Regions from separate parts of the Rosettibacter sp. KY25 genome, predicted to be linked through region 3. Evidence: riboswitches for the same ligand, from Rfam matches in the RefSeq annotation. Region 3 holds a riboswitch; each other region holds the start of a gene.

Region 1 (6,685 bases), on a different contig from region 3:
ATCTTTTGTAAAGATTAAATCGACTACAAAATTTTCAAAAGGCAAATGCCCGCCTTTTATTACTACGCATTTTGGTCCAAACTGATAAATTTTTTCTGCTGCTTTTATCATATCTTCTTTTGAAATAATTTTAATACCAGTTAGCATTTCAGCTTCAAAAATATTTGGTGTAATTATCAATGCTTTTGGTAATAATTTTTGTATGAAAATATTCAGTGAATTTTCTTTCAATAAATTGGTTTCATCTTTAGCTTTTAACACAGGGTCAATGATTAACTTTCTAATATTGAATTCATTAATTGCAGATACTACATTTTCTATTATATCTGAATTAGAAAGCATACCTGTTTTTACAGCATCAATTTCAATATCTGTGATTATAGATTTAATTTGTTCATAAACCAAGTATCCAGGCAAATCATATACAGTTTCTATTCCCTTTGTGTTTTGAACAGTAATGGAAGTGACAGCACTTGTGCCGTAAACATTTAATGCCATAAAAGTTTTTAAATCTGCCTGAATGCCAGCACCAGCACTGCTATCACTTCCAGCTATTGTTAATACTTTTGGAATTGTTCTCATCTTTCTAATTAATTTTCATTTCAAAAGCTTGGGCTATTGCTTGCCAAAATGGGTCTACTCGTGGATGTTCTAATTGTTTAGTTTGATTATTCTCTACAATCCATCTTCCCTTTTCAAAAGGAAGTATCTCACCAATAACTGCGCAGTCAATTCCTTGATTATTTAATTCATTAACAAGTAAATCAACTTTATGTGGTCTTACAGTAATTACTAATGTGCCTTCACTAATTGAAATATAAGGGTCCATATCGAACAGTTCGCATACAGATTTAACTTCTGGCAACACAGGAATTTTATCTTTATAAATAATAATTCCTTTATTGCTTGCTTGTGCAACTTCAAACACTCCTCCAATAACTCCACATTCGGTTGCATCATGTAAAGATGTTACCCCTTCTTCTTTTACTCCAATTTTTACTGCTGTTAAAGCATCATCAACAGTACTCATTTTATAAAATAAATTTTCTGCTTTTGATAAAATATCAGCATCCAAATTTTCTTTAATATAATTTGGAAAAGTGTTAGCAAAAATTCCTGTTGCTTCTATTGCAGCTCCTTTTGTTATTACAATTAAATCTCCTTCCATAGCAAATTTGGGAGTCAAATATTTATCCTTTGGTCCAACGGCAATAAATGTAGCTCCGCCAACCATTGGATAATCTGTTCCTGTGTAACGAGCTGTATGGCCTGTTACAACAGCAGTTCCATATTTTTCACATTCTTGATGAATTACTTTCCAAACTTTTTCAAAATCATCTTCGGTAATATTCATTGGTAAATTAAAATCAAAAACTGCATAAGCAGGAGGAAATCCGCTTGTTGTAACATCACTTGCAAGAATGTGCCATGCAAACCAGGCTGCTTTTTCCCAGCCATATTGAGGAACAATATAAATTGGGTCTGTAGTAATTGCCATCACAGTTTCATTTGATACTTGAACAATCCCAATATCTATTCCATGAGAAGGAGGAATTAAAACATCATTTCTTTTTGCACCAAGTTGCGGATAAATATAATGATTAAAAAATTCAGGACTAATTTTGCCAATTGCAGGGAATTCGACTTTCTTCATATTAGACCTCGACCAATTTATTTTTGCGGATTGTATTTTCAACTAAATTCATTGGACAGAAAGGACCACACATTGAACAAGCTTCTGTTTTGCTTGCTCGACTATGAAAAATTTTTTTTGCTTCATTACCATATAATGCTAATTCAAATTGTTTATCCCAATCCAATTTGTAACGGGCTTCGCTCATTTTTTTATTTCTTTCAAGTGCATCTTTATTCCCTCGAGCTATATCAGCAATATGAGCAGCAATTTTAAAAGCTATAACTCCATTTTTTACATCTTCAACTGTCGGTAATCCTACATGTTCTGCAGGAGTTATGTAGCACAGCATATCAGCACCGTACCAACCGGCAAGTGCACCACCAATTGCACCTGCTATGTGGTCAAATCCTGCTGCAATATCAGTCGGCAGCATTCCAAGAATATAAAATGGAGCTCCTTTTGTAAGTTTCTTTTGAATCTGAACATTAGTTTGTATTTCATTAAGTGGAATGTGACCCGGTCCTTCAACCATTGTTTGAACTCCAGCTTTTCTTGCTCTTTCTACTAATTCGCCAATTATCATTAATTCAGCAATTTGTGCTCTGTCAGTTGAATCATTCAAACTACCTGGTCTTAATCCATCGCCAAGTGATAATGTCATATCATATTCACGAGCAATTTCAAGAAGTCGGTCATAATACTTATATAAAGGATTTTCTTCCTTGTTCTTAAGCATCCAGGCTGCAATTAAACCGCCGCCTCGAGATACTATACCGGTAATTCTTTTTTCGTTCTGGTATCTTTTCAATGTTTCCATCGTGATACCACAATGAACTGTTATATAATCTACTCCTTGTTTTCCATGTTCTTCAATGACATTAAAAATATCATCAGGTGTCATATCATAAATAGATGATTTTTTTGCAGCGGTAAATTCAGCTTCATAAATTGGTACTGTACCAAGTGGGATTGTGCAAACTTTCAGTATTTCCTCTCGAATAAACTTTAAATCTCCTCCAGTTGATAAATCCATAAGAGTGTCTGAGCCATATTCAATGGCAATTTTAGCTTTTTCAATTTCTTCAGCGATATTTATGTAGTCGTAAGATGTACCAATGTTTGTATTTATTTTAACAGTAAGAGATTCACCAATGGCTGTAAAGTTCGAAAGATTTATGTGATTTATATTTGCAGGGATCACTGCTCTTCCACTTCTGACAAGTTCAAGTATTTCATGTGGAGATTTATTTTCTTTTTCTGCTACATATTTCATTGCTTCCGTAACTTTGCCCATTTGAGCAAATTCTAATTGTGTCATTTCAACCTCCCTAATTTTAATAAGATTAAAACCGATGGAAGCAATGAGGGGATAATATAGGCTTAGAGAGAAAGGAATTTTTGATTACCTTCCCTACGCCGGTATTACCCGGATCAGGTTCAAAAGGCCGAAGTCGCATTCTAGACTTCCTCTCAGCCGGGTTGTCCCCAGCTTCCTCGGTATTGCAAAGTTCTAAAATTTTTATTTGATAATCAAATGAACAAGAAAATAAATTCAGGTATCAGAAGCGTTCTCTTTTAATCCCAAAAATTCAAGTAATCTGTTGTGTGCATCTTCAGACAGCTGCACATTATATCTTCTGTAAAATTGAATTGTATCTTCAACTGATTTGAAAAAATGCTGACAATTATCACAACTTTCTAAATGAGTTTTAATTTCTATGCATGTTGGTGAATTTAGTTCTTCACCAAGATTATCGCATATATGCATCATAACATCTTTACATGTTGGTTTATTCATAAGCTAATCTCTTATTTAATTCATTTCTCAAAAAAGCTCTTGCTCTGTGCAATCTTGATTTTACAGCTGGAATAGAAAGTTCAACTATTTTGGCTGTTTCTTCTGTAGACAATCCTTCAACGTCTCTTAACATGAATACAATTCGATATTCCGGTGCAAGTTTTTGTATAGCTTCATCAAGAATTTGTTTTAATTCATTATTTTCTGTTACATGTTCTGGAGTAACTTTCCAATCCGCAAAATTTTTTTCATCAATTAATGCTTCGTCGTCATCAATAGATGTAAATCCATATTTATTTTCTGAACGGGCAAGCATTAAACAATGATTTGCCACAACACGATAAAGCCATGTCGATAACTTTGAATCACCACTGAACTGATGTAAATTTTTTACCATGCTCAAAAAAGTTTCCTGCATTGTATGTTCAGCTCTTTCTTTGTTTCGGCAGATTTTAAAGGAAAAATTATAAACTGTCTGCTCATACATTTTTACAAGCTCAGTTAATGCTTTTCTATCCCCCTTTTGTGCTTTTTCAATTAATTCTTTTTCGTCCATTGAGTATGATGCCGTTATTTTAATTAAGATTCAGGTTGATTATTCAAACTCTTCCACAAATAGATGCTTGCTACAGTACAGTATGGATGCCAGTTCTTTTCTTTTGCAATTTTTATAACTTTATTGCTATCAGGCAAATTTTTCAATCCGTAATTTAACATTACAGCTTTTCTAATTCCAAGATCTGTATACGGAAGAACATTCAATCTTCCTAATGTAAAGATTAAAAACATGTGAACAGTCCAAATTCCGATTCCTTTTACTTTTGTCAATTCATTAATAATCTCTTCATCCGACATTTTAGAGATTCCGCGCAGTGTAATTTTTTTATTTATAACTTTTTCAGATAAATCTTTTATATACTTTATTTTTGCATTTGACAAACCAATAGTGCGCAAATTTTCGTCGCTTGTTTGCAAAATTAATTCAGGTGTGGGTTTATTATTAAAATATGACATCAATTTTTTCTCAATCGATGCTGCAGCATACATAGAAAGCTGCTGACCAGTTATTGCTCTTAATAATGCAAAAAAGTATTTTTTGTGTGGTTCTATTTTGCATGTGCCGTAGTTTTTTATTAATCTTGACAGCACATTATCATTCTTTGAAAGATATTCTATTGCTTTTGTAATTTCATTATTTAGCATAAAAGTATAATCAAAATGGAAAATCAATTAATAATAACATTAAGTAAAAACAAATTACTGAAAAATATTGACACTTCTAAAATAGACTTCAGCAAGATTAAAGGAAAATTATTAACACTTAACGAAGGTCAAATAATTTATCGTGAGGGGGATGCGGTAAATGAAATTTTTTTAGTAATAAGCGGAGAAGTTAATGTTCTTAAGAAACGATTGCTTGGCAAAAGCAAGTCATATATTTATTCTGACAATTCATTCTTTGGACATGAAGAATATTTGGAACAAACATCAAGAACTTCAACTGCAGTTGTATTGCGGGATACTTACTTAATTGTTTTATCAAAAAATGAAATTGATGATTTAATTAATCAAAATGAGAACATAAAATTAAATATGCTGGAACCGGCTCCAGAATATGAAGATACCTCTGAAGAAAAAAAAGATGTAAAAGAAATAAAGCATCCAACATTCGAAGACTTTACAGAAACAAAAAATGAAATTACCGAAAAGACAGAAGAAAATTTCTTTAAGACAATTGCAGATGTATCTTCTGAAAATAAAGTTATAGAACCTTTACAAGAAAGCTCTGCTCAAGAATTTCAAAAAGATGAAGAATTAACTGATATAGAAAAAGTTCTATTTAATGAAGATGGAATTCCAAAACCTGAAGTTGATTTATCAGAACCTTCTGAAGAGCCTAAAGAAGAATTTTTAGAATCGATGCTAAATGAAAATGGAATTCCAAAGCCAGAATTCGAATTGCCTGAACAAAAAGAAGAAACTGAAGTACAACGCAGTTTAAGTGATAATATTGATGATGCTTTCTTCCAGATTTTAAGTGGAGTAGAACAACCTCCTACAATTTCACCAGATGAAGAACCCATTGAAAAAATAGAAGAGAAAAAAATTGAATTAGAATCAGATGCAAGCAGCATTAAACCAGAGCATGTTGAAAAATTAGAAGAATTAATTGAAGAAGAAAAATCATTAAAAGAAGAATCTGAGAAAAAAGACAATATCACATGGCAGGATTATGAAACAGAAGAAATATTCAAAGAAGTTGATGAGAAATTAACAAACATTAACCAGAAAGATACTAAAACACCATTAGATATAGTTCAAGAGGATATAAAAATGAAAATTGATCAACTTCAAATGATAATCAAAGCAGCAGAACTTGTTAACTCAACTATTAAAATAGATGAGGTTTTGAAAAACATAGTTGAGGTTGCAACAGAATTAACAGATGCCGACAGAGGCACATTATATCTGATTGACAAAGAAAAAAATGAACTATGGTCATTAATAGCAATGGGCTCAGAAATTAAAGAGATAAGATTAAAAATTGGCGAGGGAATGGCAGGCTATGTTGCAAGAACAGGCGAAATTCTGAATATCAAAGATGTATCAAAGGATCCGCGTTATCGTTCCGACTTTGACAAAGCAAGCGGCTACGAAACTAAAAATGCCTTGACATTCCCGATTAAAAATAAAAAAGGAGAAATAATTGGAGTTCTTCAATTATTAAACAGCAAGAAAGGAGAATTCTCCAAGTACGATGAAGAATTATTAAATGCTATGTCGATACACTCAGCAATTGCGCTTCAAAATGCAGAACTTGTTGAAAAGCTGCTTCAAGCAGAAAGAGTTCAATCTCTCGGCAAGATGGCTAACTTTCTAATTCAGGATATTAAAAAGCCAATCCTCGTAAGCAAACGATATGCAGAACATCTGAAGAATAAAAATTTATCTCCAGATAATGTTCAAATAGTTGATATGCTGCTCGAACAATTAAATCATGTAGCAGATTTGGTTCAAACCACATCGAGTTATTCTGAAGGAAAAACAATTTTAAGAACTATAACTGTTAGCCTCAATAAAACATTGACCGATTACTCAACACGAATCGAAACTTATGTTGAATCCCGCAATTGCAAAATAGCAAACGAATTTGATAAAGATGTAAATGTAAAACTTGATGTTAAAGAATTTTATCAGTGCTACATGCACTTAATCAAAAATGCATGCGATGCAATGCCCGACGGCGGAAC
Region 2 (6,685 bases), on a different contig from region 3:
ACAAAAGAAGATAAGTTTTATGCTGGAGGAGATGAACCAGTTATAACAAAAATTAACCAAACAAAAATTGGATTGAGTATTTGTTACGATCTTCGATTTCCCGAACTTTTTAGATTATATGCAAAACAAAAAGCAGAAATTATAATCAATATTGCCAACTGGCCAATTGATAGAATTGAACACTGGAAATGTTTACTTAAAGCAAGAGCAATTGAAAATCAATGCTTTATGATTGGAGTAAATAGAATTGGGGAAGACCTATTTTGCAAATACAATGGTTTTAGTGCAGTATTCGACCCAATGGGAAATGAAATTATAATTAATGAAAATGAAGAAAAAATTATAACATGTGAAATTGACTTAAACAAAGTAACTGAAGTAAGAACCACGCTGCCTTTTTTAAATGATATCAGATTAATTTGATTAAGTAAGATTGACATTGCAAATATTCTTTAGTTTATATTCTTTGCTTGCTTGTATAAAATCTTTGCTTGCTTGGTGTTTTTTGCGAATACTTGGCGACTTTCTATGTTGAAAGAAAAATTGAAAAAAATTTTCAAGGAAACTTAGATTGGATATTAGTTTATTATAATTGATTAAATTCAGCATTGAAAAACTAAACGAAGTCTTTCTGAGGAGTCCCGATTAATCGTGACGACGAAGAATCTCTAAAAATAATTTCAAGCAATGCAGCATAGAATAAAAGACGCGAATAAAAATTTTCGGCTTTGCGACTTTACGAGAAATAAAAAAATTTTACGATTTTGCGAACTCTGCAGTTTATTATTTATAGAACTGAATAATTATAAAAATTGGTAAGTAATGCTCATATAAATATTTATTCTGAATTCTCAATTCCATTTTGTCTCTTCTAACTTATGTGTAATTAATCTTATCCCATTGCGGTTAGTAATATAAAGCCAAATCCATTCTGTTAAAACGCTGTATCTATTTCTAAAACCAATTAAATAAAGAATATGAACAAAAACCCACAAAAGCCAGGCTATAAATCCGCTGAACTTTAGAGTTCCAATTTGTGCAACTGCTCTTGCTTTTCCTATGGTAGCCATTATTCCTTTATCAAAATATTTGAAAGGTTTTCTCTCATTAAATGGAATTTGTTTACTTATAATTTTAGATACATACTTACCTTGTTGAATTGCAACTGGAGCAATAGCCGGCAATAGTTTACCATTCTCTTCAAAATGAGCAGCATCTCCAATTACAAATACTTCTGGATAATTTTTTATTGAACAATCTTTTTCAACAATTACTCTGCCACTTTTATCAAGTTCTACATTCAATGATTTAGTAAGAGGCTCGGCTGTATTACCTGCAGCCCAGATTACATTATATGTCTCAATAAATTTATCATCTGCCTTCACACCATTTTTATTAACATCAGTTACTTTTGTATTAAGCAAAACTTTCACACCCAATTCTTGTAGTGACTGCATTGCAGAATAACTCAACCTTTCATCCATTGCAGGTAGAATTCTATCTGCGGCTTCAACTAAAATGATTTTTGTCTTAGCAGGATTAATCTTTCTAAAATCTTTCAGCATTGTTTTCTTCGCTATTTCTGCAATAGCTCCAGCCAGCTCTACTCCCGTTGGTCCACCTCCAATTATTACAAAAGTTAAATATTTATGAATCTCTGATTCATCATTAAGCAATTCTGCTTTTTCAAAAGACAAAAGCATTTTTTCACGAATATAAAGTGCGTCGGAAATTGTTTTCAAACCTGGAGCAAATTTAGCCCATTCATCTTTCCCATAATATGAATGTTTTGAGCCCACAGCTAAAATTAAATAATCATAAAAATACTCTCTCATTATCTCTTGCTCTTCTCCAACACTTACAAGTACTTTTCTATTTTCAAGATCAACTTTTTTTACTTCCGATAAAATCACGGTAACATTTTTTTGCTTACTTACAATAGACCTAATAGGAGCAGCAATATCTGCAGGCGATAATGCAGCAGTAGCTACTTGATATAATAAAGGTTGAAATAAGTGATGATTGGTTTTATCGATTAATAAAATTTCACAATCAGAATTTTTTAATGATCTTGCAGCAGTTAAGCCGCCAAAACCAGCACCTATGATAATAACTTTTTTCATGATTTTTTTATATATAAACATTCAATCAAACTTCACTTTTATATTCATCCAAATATTTCAGTACTAATTCTACAAAATAATTTTTATTAATATCCAATGAAGTAATTGAAAAAAACATAGAGATTAAAAAACTTGTTATAATGATGATATATACTATTTGAATATAATAATTAAATATTACTTTTTATTTTACTCATTATTAAAAAATCCGTATAATCAAAAATATCACCTTAATTAATTTTATAATATAAATACTCATTATAATTCCCCGAGAACTTCCTTATATTCCTCAATAACTTTAGGAATATTATTAGATGACATTATTGAAGAAACGACAGCTACACCAAACGCTCCTGCATCAAGACATTCTTTTGCTTTTCCGGGGGATATACCTCCTATTGCAAAAACAGGTAATTTTATAGATGAAGTAATTTCTTGAAGTTTATCTATACCTTGAGGTGGACCATAAGTTATTTTTGATGGAGTTGAATAAATTGGTCCAAAGACAATAAAATCTGCACCATCTAATTCAGCCTGATAAGCACTTCTTAACGAGTGTACACTTACACCAATAATGCATTTTGGCAAACGTTTTTTAACTATTTTAATAGATAATCCATTCTCCTTGCAATGAATACCTTGCGCATTTGTTTTAATTACAATATCAATATTATTATTAATAAAAAGTTTTGCATTTGTGGTAGAAGTAACAGAATAAATTTGATTAGCCAAGTTTAAGAGTTCATCATCTGATAGATCATTTTCCCGAAGTTGAACAGCTTTGACACCAGATTCAACTGCTTGTTCAATTACATTTTGTAGTGATAAATTTGAACATAATTTTCGATTGGTTATAAGATATAATTTAAAGTCAATCTTAAACATTTCTACCTATGATGCCATTAACAGGACTTGAAGCTGTAGCATAAAGTTTCTTAGGAATACGGCCAGCTTCAAAAGCTAAACGTCCAGCTTTGGCAGCATTGCACATAGCTTTAGCCATTTTGATTGGATGTTGTGCACAAGCTATTGCGGTATTTAATAGAACACCGTCAGCTCCAAGTTCAAATGCAATTGCAACGTCTGATGCTGTTCCAACACCTGCATCTATTATTAAAGGTAAATTAATCAATTCACGAATAATCTGAATATTATACGGATTACGAATACCCATTCCTGAACCAATAGGAGCTCCTAAAGGCATTATAGCTGCACAACCTAAATCTGCTAATTTACGGCACGTTACAGGGTCATCATTACAATACGGAAGAACTATAAAATCATCTTTTATTAATTGTTCTGCAGCTTTAAGTAATTCTGGTATATCAGGGAAAAGTGTTTCATCATCACCTATAACTTCTAATTTAATCCAGTTAGTTTTTAGTGCTTCTCTAGCAAGTTGTGCTGTCAAAATAGCTTCCTTTGCAGTATAACAACCAGCAGTATTAGGAATTATAAAAAAATTATTATCGACCAATAGTTGAACCAAATTTTCATTCGAAGGATTATTCAGATTTATACGCCTAATAGCAACTGTTACAATTTCTGTTTCACTTGCTTTTAATGCTTCTAACATAATTTGAGGGCTAGGATACTTTGCAGTACCAAGAATTAACCTCGAATTAAATTTTTTATTGGCAATTATTAATTCACTCATAACCTTCTCTTAGTTTTTAATTAAAAAAATATTTAACAAATATTTAACCACCCTGAACTGCATGGATTATTTCAATTACATCACCTGATTTTACTATGGGTTTATTCCAATCATCTTTTTTGACAACATTTTCATTTACTGCTATTGCTATACCATTAAGATTATTTTTTATGTTCAAATAAGTTAGGAGTTCTTCAAGTGAAAGATTTTCATTAGTTATATTTATTATTTTCTCTTCTCCATTAATAATTAATTTCATAGCAGATACCTTTTTACAAATATTATTTTAAAAAAATCTTGAAGGTTGAAATGGTTTTATATAATCAATAATTGTATTAGTCATAATTAATTCTTTCATACCATAAGCAGTTATAGGTGTTAAAAGAATTCCATGACGATAATGGCCTGTAGCAAAATACAAATTTTCAATCTTTGATTTACCTATTATAGGAGCATTATCACGGCTTCCAGGCCTCAACCCCACACTTAATTCACTTATAGCAAGTTCATATACAAATGGAGCTGCTTCCCATGCACGTCTCAAAAGCCACATTATTTCTCCAGCAGTTGGAGTAAGATCAAAACCCATTTCTTCACTCGATGCACCTACTAAAAGCCTTCCATCTGATTTTGGTGTAAGATAGACATCCGGAGCTCGTATTATATGAGTTAATTTGCAAGAGTCATTCATACTTAATGAAATAATTTGTCCTTTTACTGGTCTAACAGGTGGAAGTATTTCTTCCGATAATCCCTTTATTTTTTTTGACCAGGAACCAGCAGCCAATATAACTACACTATTGGATGTATCTAAAAAAGAATTATTAACTTTAATTCCTACAACTTTATTATTGTTTAATTTTATTTCATCAACAAGTTTATTTTCGTAAATATGCCCCCCTCGTTTTACAAATGCTATTTTTAATGCTTCAATTAAAGCGCGATTATCTATTTGAGCTTCATCAGGAATCCAGAGGGCAGCAATAGTTTTTGGAGATAACAGGGGTTCTATCTCACGTGCTTCATCACCATCTAACCAATAAACCGGAAATTGATTTTGAACATAAAAATTATAAAGACGCTGGATTCGTTCAACATCATCTCTATTAAAAGCAATAATTAAAGTTCCGCATTTATCAAGGTTCAAAGAAATACCAGAATCTTCTTTTAATTCGTCAAGAAATTTTGAATAAAGGCGAAGACTTTCTTTACAAAGTTCAAAAAGTTCTAATCCTTCAAAATACGATTCCGCATAAGGAGCCAGCATACCTGCAGCAACCCAACTGGCTGCTTTACCAGCTGAATGAGATTCGTATATTTCAACATTTTTTCCATTACGTATTAATTGCCAGCCAACTGCTAATCCTATTATTCCTCCCCCGACTATGTAAATTTTTTTTTCCATTTTCCTAGTTGTGATATTTATTTAATAAAAAAGCCGTTTCCTTTTAATTGAAGAGGAAAACGGCTATAAAATTTCTTTCCGTTTCCCTCCGCTGGTATTACCCAGTTCAGGTTCAAGGGTTTAATCTCAGCCCAGAATTTTGGGCACCCCTAACGGAATTACTCTTTATTATTTGATAATTAAATTTATTGCATCTTATATCTTTTGTCAAATATTTTATTAAAGCTGAATCGCATCTATTATATTCCCAATGATTATAATACTTATTTTTGATATAACAGAAAATAAAATCCAGTAAAAGAATTTTTCACTTTATAGCAATGAATTTCTTAGATATTTTTCATTAATAATTTTTTAATTAACTAACTCAAATAATTGTTATAAATCATTCATCATCAATCCCGATATATACTCTACCATTTTCTATTTTAACTGGGTATGTGTCAATTTCATAACCTTCTCCATCAAGATTATATCCCGAGATAAGAGAAAAATTTTTTTTATGAAACGGACAAGCTATTTTAGGTTCTCCATTTTTATCACCTATTATCCCTCTTGATAAAGCCAACTGATTTTTATGAGGACATAAATTTTGTACTGCATACCATTCACCACGAGAAGTAAAATTAAATAATGCAATTTGTTTATCCTCATATTTTACACATACACCACCATTTTCTGGCACATCATTTACCGAGCAGGCATATATCCATATTTTTTTTTCAATTATATCTATCATATATATCCCCCTTTCTTTGTTAATTAATGTGTATTTATTCTTATTATAAAATTTAGGTAGTGTGGTAAATCACTTCTTTTGAATTACTTCATTAATTGCTTTTATAAGATACATTAATTTGGGCGGGTTAGATTCTTTGGTAATATTAACTCCAAAATTTTTAAGTGCTGATGAACATACAGGTCCTATCGATACAATTAATGTTCTATTTAAATTTTCTCTTAATTTTTGTGTTCTGTTTAGTTTATTAGCAACAGTAAATAAATTACTTACTTGTGCAGCACTTGTGAATGCTACAACATCTATCTCATTTTTTTCAAGTGCATCCATTAATCCAATCAATGGTTGTATATCACTTGGGAAACCCCATTTGTAAGATGTAATTTCTGTAACATTTCCACCTTTTTCGACAATTGTTTTTAGTAATAATTCATTTTTTTCCCCATAGTTTTGTATTACTATATTTTTATTTTTTAAATCGTATTTCATTAGTTCAATAATTACTTCAGATGTAGTAAATGGTTCTTTGGCATAGTCCGTAGGATTAACATTGTATGTTCTCAACGCAGCAGCAGGTTTATTACTACGTACAATGATTTTTGCTTTGTTTAGATGATAGAAAAATTTATCATTCAGTCCTATGTTTTTTACAGCCTCAAATAAAAACTTTACTCCTACACCGGTTTGAAATATAAAAATATGAGGCGGCATAAAATCCCAATTAGTTATTAAATTAATAAGTTCATTAGTATTAATATCAG
Region 3 (6,685 bases):
AAAGCTGCATAAAAAATTCCTTTCAATCCTGAACACAAAACTTTTTCTGCATATAAAGGAAATGATAAAACTGGGTTTTCAAGATTAGGTAATAATGCACGACTATAAAGCCCGGTTGAAGTAGTTAGAAAATCAAACAGGAACCAGAATAAAACAGAGATTAAAATACCATATTTAGCTGTTTTGCCATCTTTTGCAGCATAACATCTTTGATGAAATCCAGGGTCGGCAAATGTCCACAATGCAATTAAAAACCAAACTATTACATAAATAAGTGAAGCATCACCAGTAAATTTAAGATGAGTTGAAGGAAGATTGTTTTTCAAAAAACTGAAATCGCCAACTTTCAAAAAAGAAATTACAACAATTAAAATAAAACCAATGAACATTACAAAAAACTGAACTGCATCTGTGTAAAGGTCTGATTTGTATCCGCCTTTCATTAAATAAATTGAAGAAAAAAAAGCAGCAATAATTAATGACAAAAGCAAATCAATTCCAAAAACCAGCTGAATTAAATTTCCAATCATTAAAATATATGGAGCTGGAGATACAAGAATAAAAATTAAAAATGAAGAAATTACTCCTGCTTTTTTTCCATAAGTCAATTCAATTTTATCTGGGATTGTAAACAGAGATGCATTTCTAATTTTCTCGGCAAATAAAAATGCGAAGATTATTGCAAAGATGTAATATGGCAATCCCTGAGTAAACCAGCTTAATAATCCGCTTCTATAAGTAAATTCACCTACTCCAAGAATTCCGCCATACCATGTTGAAACATTTGTTAAAACGAAAAGCCACAAGCCAACTTTTCTTCCTGAAAGCAAATATTCTGAAGTATCACCTTCTTTTTCTCTGGAAGGAATTAGACCAATTATTAAAATTATTAGAAAGAACAAAATAATTATTGATATATCCAGAAAACTAAAAGAGACCATATTTTCTCATCATTTCAAAATCACGAATGATAAATATTTTGCCGTTTTTAATTTCAAGCTCAACTGTTTTACTAAGTGCTACATTGCTTGTACTTTCTCGTTTGCCAAATGGAAGTGATATATTTTTCAATTGATATTTCAAACCTGACGATTTTATTTTAGTTTTATCATCAAAGCCATAAATAGAAATTATTTCACCGGGATAAGTTTGTAATTTTATTTTGCCTGTTGCAGCTTCAAGTATTGATTTTTGATGAATAATTCTAATTTTTATTTTATGAAAAAACTTCAAAACAATAGCAAGATTTCCAAATGAATGGTCTAATCTATCTCCGGTTGCCCCAATTAAAATTGCTTCATTAAATTTTTGTTTAATTGCATACTTCACACATTTTTCTACATCAGTATCATCTTGGCTTCTTATTTTAATGATTTTGCATTTATCAAAATAGTAATCGTAAGTTTCGGGCAGAATAGAATCTAAATCGCCAATGATTACATCAGGAATCAAATCATATTTTAAAGCGGAGTTGGAGCCTCCGTCAGCACATATCAAAGTTGAATAACCTTTGCTATCTAAAAAATTAATAATTGATTTTTTCGGAGGCTCGCCATTTGCAAGTATTATGCATTTTTTCATAAACCTAATTTAACTCCAAATAAATAATTTCTTTCGGCAGCAGGGAAAAATTCTTTGCCAATTCCATATGCTGCATAGAGATTATCAAATATATTATTAATCTGCACATACAACTTAATATTTTTCAAATAAGAATTTATAAATAAATTATAACTAGCATAAAAGTTTGCAACGAAATATGCATCAACTTTATTGTCTTTATAATCTGCTACTTTAGAATAAATTTTTAAATAATCAGCAAGTTTATTGTCGTAATTATCTGTAAAGAACGAGCCGACATACTTGCCAGTTAACTGAACTAATAAGTTTTCATAATTAATTTTTAAGATTGCATTGAAAGTAACATCAGGAAATCCACTTATTCGATTTCCTGATAAATCCAATTTTATAGTTGAGCCGGTTTTTTTATTATAAAAATATGCAGCACCACTGCTTATATAATTTTTGCTCCATGAACCATTTAGTGTAAGTTCTATAATATCATTATGCTTTAGAGAAAATGTTCCTTCCAGACCATAATGAATTGTTCTTTCCATGTTACCTGTAATTGGCTGACCAAATCTATCGACCTGTCCTCGTTTAACAATTTCATCATTAAATAACATGTAAAACAAATTTAGAGATGCTGATAAATTTTCTTTTGAGTATGAGGAACCAATTTCAAAATTATTCATGGTTTCAGGTTTAACAAGTGGTTTTGAAAAATCATAAGAACCATCTGGTTTTGTTTCGAACTGTGGAACTGCACCTCCACTCGATTCAGCAGCATCATAATAATTTTTGAGTCTCGGTTCTCTTGTAACTCTTGCAAATGAAAAATAGAAATTCCAATCTGGCAAGTAACGATAATTTATTCCAAATCTTGGGTTGAAATAGAGGTCGTCAATACTAAAATTATTATTCACATATCTTTCATTTTTGATTTTGTAATTGTGATATGAGAGCTGTGCTTCTGCAAGTAAATTTATTTTTGATGATAGCTGATAATTTTCATTTACAAAGAAGTTCAAAATATCTTTTCCACCTTCATAATAATAATAGCGGAAGTCTTTGGTTAGACCTTGAGGTAAATTTTCTCCATAATTTATACTTCCCCAATGAACAGAATTATGGAAACGGAATTCACCGCCAATAATTAACTCACCATCATTATGCTTAATGCTCGCACGAGGAATCCATCCCCACTGTTTATTTTCTACCATTGCACGAATTAAAACATTTCCAGGATTTTGAATTGGATGAAAACCATTTTCTTTAGTTAATCTGAAATATGTAGTATCGCCCCATGAACCATCATAATCAAAAAATCCATTGCCAAGAACTAAAAATAATGCCGAATTAAAAGTTATCTTATCATTCATTTTGAATTCATTTAATAATTCAAAGTGGGGTTGTGAAAAGTTTTCAATTTCATCTGGACGTCTTTCAAGTGTATAAGTATAATTTTTATCATCAGCTTCCCAGTAAGAATAATTAGCTTTACGAAGATTTTTATTTTTTATTGCAAATTTTGGTAATCCAGTATATGCAAGACCATCAGCAAGAGGACCTCCAAAAATATTTATTTGAGTAATTAAATTATCATCATAACGAACTGCGGAGAGATGATAAGATTTCAAATCAACCCAGCTTGAATTGCGATATCCGCTGCTCAATGTTTGTGAAAGTTTTGCATAAACAGAATATTTATTATTAATCAATCCGCTCGAAACAGCAGCAGAATATTTTCGTGTATTAAAACTTCCAATTGAAGAAGAGAATTCTATACGAGGCTGGTCAGAAAAAGTTGATGTAATAATATTAATTGCACCACCAATTGCAGCATAACCTGCAATTCCAGAGCCAGCTCCTCTTTGCACCTGAATTAATTCTGTACTTTCAAGTAAATCTGGAAAATCAATCCAATAAACATTATGGTCTTCGGGATCGTTTTGAGGAATACCATTAATGGAAACTGAAATTCTGCGCTGGTCAAATCCTCTAATGCTCAAATAATTATATCCAAGCCCATTTCCATTTTCAGAATAAAAAGTTGCGGATGGAGTATAACTTAATATTTCCGGGATGTCCTGATATGTATATGCATCTGCAATTTCGCTTCGCTCAAGTTTAGTATAACTAATTGGTGTAATTCCTGATTTAGCAATTGAACCTTTTACAAGAACAGTTTGACTAATAATTAATTTACTTTCAAGAAAAATGTTTTTATCTGGTGATTTAAGTAAATCATCAATTAAAATTTCTTTTGGTTCATAGCCAAGATATGAAATTAACAATTTATCAGTATTCTTGAATTCTCCTTTAAGTGTAAATTTCCCATTTTCATCTGTGCTTGTTCCAATAGTTGTATTTTTAATTACAACATTAGCTAAATACAATGGTTGTTTACTTGAAGAGCTTAAAACTCTTCCAGTTAATATTGTTTGGGCATAAATATTATTTAATAAAAACAAAAAAAGAATAATTAAGTTTTTCATTTTATTCCTCCTTCTTGCTGTTGCAAGATTTTAAGAAATAAAAAAGCCGTTTTTAAGGAAAACGGCGTAACTTAATTATTCTTGTTACCGTTTCCCTACGCTGGCATTACCCAGATCAGGTTCAAGGGTATAATCTCAGCCCCTTTTAATGGAGCACCCCTAACGACTTTTTTATTTTTTAAGAACTAATTAGTTAATTAAAATTTGCTGAACAAATGTAATTAATTATTCAATTATTTTCTAATCTTCAGTATCTGACCAATTTTTACTTTATCACTTTTAAGATTATTCCACGACATTATATCAGCTACAAGAACTTTATAAAGTTTGGCAATTGTCCAGAGTGATTCACCTTCTCTTACCTTATGAATTTTTACTTTTTCGTTAGAATTATTTTTTGCTACAAGTTCTTTATTCTTTGATTTAATTTCTGATTTAGCATCCGCTACATTATCTGTGTAGAGTATTAAAGTTTTTCCTGCTACTACTTTATTATTTTTTAAGTTGTTCCATTTTTTAATATCATTAATCGAAACATTATAATTCTGTGCAATCTTTCCAATTGAATCCCCTTTTTTCACAACATATTTTATAACATTTGAATTTCTTTTTGAAGTGTTATCACCATAAGAACGAATATCATCTTTACCATGAATTGTTAAAACCTGTCCAAGACGAATTGAATTCGATTTTAAGTTATTCCATTTTTTCAGCTGAGCAATTGTAACTCCAAATTTAGTTGCAATTTCACTTAATGAATCTCCTTTACGAACAGTATATCTTGTTACAGCTCTATTCGAAGAAGAATTTGAGGCTAAATTTTTGGGATTGCCTGAGTAAACAATCAATTTTTTCCCTTTATGAATACTGTTGCTTTTTAAATTATTCCATTCTTTTAATTGAGCTACAGTAACACCATATTTAGCTGCAATGCTTGATAATGATTCACCGCTTCTGATTCTATGTTCAATCCATGTCTCATCTGAATTTACAAATAAAATTTCGTTCTTTTCTTTTTCACTCATTTCATTAATTTTCGAATAATAATCAACTTTATCATTTGGAACATAAATTGTTAATTCCTGCCCTACTTTAACTCTGGTTGTGTAAGGTAGATTATTCCAGTTTCGAATATCTGATACTCTCACATCAAATAAATCAGCAATATCAACAAGATTATCTTTGCTCTTAACAACATATTTTACAGGTGTTTTTCCTTCAGGTACTACAAATTCAACAGAATCATCATACATTGAAGAATATAACTGTGCATATTTATCATCATTGGTTGTTGTGGTAATTTGAAGTTTATATGAAGGATTATTATCAAGTGAATTTATTTCTTCTTCAATTGCAGGAAGCATATCAGTATTAATTGCAAGGTCGTCAACGCTTATAGTAGATTTAGGAATTTTCAATTCAATTCCCGGGTTTAACTTTTTTCGTGAAGAGATTCCATTTAATTCAGCAAGTTGAGAAATACTCACATCATAGAGATTAGCTATTTTAGATAAAGTTTCTCCTGGCTGTACTGTATGAACAATATATTGAAGTTTTGCATCGTCTGGCAAATTTTTGAGATTTTGTGCAAATACATCATAAACTTTTGATGGAATTTTTAATGGATAGCCACCATCATAATCAGGAGGAGTTACATCTTGAGTTAATTCAGGATTCATATCTCGAAGCAAATCAACACTAATACCAGCACATTTAGCCAAAACATTTAAATCGATTGACTCATTAATTTTATAAATTGCATAATCATGAGGTTTTTCGTATTGAATATCTGTAAAACCATATTTTTCTGGTTGACTTGCAATCAATGTAACAGCAATATACTGAGGGACATAATTTCTTGTTTCGCGCGGCAAATATGGAAGTATTTTCCAGAATTCACTCGAGCCAGCTCTTCTCATTGCTTTACGAACTCTACCTTCTCCGGAATTATAAGCTGCTAATGCCAAATACCAATCTCCAAGTGAATAATATAAATCGCGAAGATGTCGTGCTGCAGCTCGAGTAGCTTTTTCGGGGTCTTTTCGTTCATCAATGTAAAAATTAATTTCAAGGTCATAAAGTCTTGCAGTTCCTTTCATAAACTGCCACATTCCAACAGCACGTGCCCATGAGCGAGCAACCGGATTTAATCCGCTTTCGGGCATGCTAAGAAATATTAACTGTTGTGGAACTTTCTCTTCTGCAAAAATTTTTGCCATCATCGGGAAATATTTCCCTGAACGCGAAAGCCATGTTTCTATATAATGTCTCCCTCTTCCTGTAAAATATTCAATATACTTTTCAACATACTTATTTATTTCTAATGGGAAATCTCCAACTATTACCGTAGTGTAATTATCATCAATCACAGCAACAGAATCTTCAAGCATAGGAATTTCAGGAATTCTTTTGTTCATCCATTCTTCGAGTGCATTAATTGATGCATTCTCTGGTAATTCTTCCAAACTTTCTACATAATTTTGATAATCTTCAACTATTGCATTTTCTAGTTGAATAAAAGTTGTATTCTCTTCAATGTTTGGATAGTAACTGAGTTTATTTATTGTAGATAGTGCAGATTCATAATAATTTATTGCTTCAGTTTTAAATCCCAATCTCTGTTTATA

The links. A riboswitch is a leader RNA that binds a small molecule or an ion and turns the genes downstream of it on or off. The one in region 3 is predicted to bind thiamine pyrophosphate.
Region 1: linked by a shared signal. The riboswitch ahead of thiC (phosphomethylpyrimidine synthase ThiC) and the one ahead of AC27L2_RS02335 (TonB-dependent receptor) in region 3 are both predicted to bind thiamine pyrophosphate.
Region 2: linked by a shared signal. The riboswitch ahead of thiO (glycine oxidase ThiO) and the one ahead of AC27L2_RS02335 (TonB-dependent receptor) in region 3 are both predicted to bind thiamine pyrophosphate.

What each region holds. Positions count from the first base shown of each region.
Region 1 covers NZ_BAAJAO010000003.1:25,700-32,384, reverse strand. Annotated here, with positions in the region: gene thiD (bifunctional hydroxymethylpyrimidine kinase/phosphomethylpyrimidine kinase) at 1-582, opposite strand, end outside; gene AC27L2_RS02650 (AIR synthase family protein) at 587-1,654, opposite strand; gene thiC (phosphomethylpyrimidine synthase ThiC) at 1,656-2,954, opposite strand; TPP riboswitch at 3,027-3,142, opposite strand; gene AC27L2_RS02640 (zf-HC2 domain-containing protein) at 3,189-3,434, opposite strand; gene AC27L2_RS02635 (RNA polymerase sigma factor) at 3,427-3,990, opposite strand; gene AC27L2_RS02630 (DNA-3-methyladenine glycosylase family protein) at 4,014-4,637, opposite strand; gene AC27L2_RS02625 (ATP-binding protein) at 4,653-6,685, shown strand, end outside.
Region 2 covers NZ_BAAJAO010000021.1:23,093-29,777, reverse strand. Annotated here, with positions in the region: gene AC27L2_RS11585 (nitrilase-related carbon-nitrogen hydrolase) at 1-423, shown strand, start outside; gene AC27L2_RS11580 (NAD(P)/FAD-dependent oxidoreductase) at 852-2,123, opposite strand; gene thiE (thiamine phosphate synthase) at 2,382-3,008, opposite strand; gene thiG (thiazole synthase) at 3,001-3,780, opposite strand; gene thiS (sulfur carrier protein ThiS) at 3,824-4,039, opposite strand; gene thiO (glycine oxidase ThiO) at 4,067-5,185, opposite strand; TPP riboswitch at 5,252-5,346, opposite strand; gene nirD (nitrite reductase small subunit NirD) at 5,571-5,924, opposite strand; gene AC27L2_RS11550 (uroporphyrinogen-III synthase) at 5,994-6,685, opposite strand, start outside.
Region 3 covers NZ_BAAJAO010000002.1:200,854-207,538, forward strand. Annotated here, with positions in the region: gene AC27L2_RS02325 (sodium:solute symporter family protein) at 1-941, opposite strand, end outside; gene AC27L2_RS02330 (thiamine diphosphokinase) at 928-1,581, opposite strand; gene AC27L2_RS02335 (TonB-dependent receptor) at 1,578-4,058, opposite strand; TPP riboswitch at 4,134-4,229, opposite strand; gene AC27L2_RS02340 (LysM peptidoglycan-binding domain-containing protein) at 4,292-6,685, opposite strand, start outside.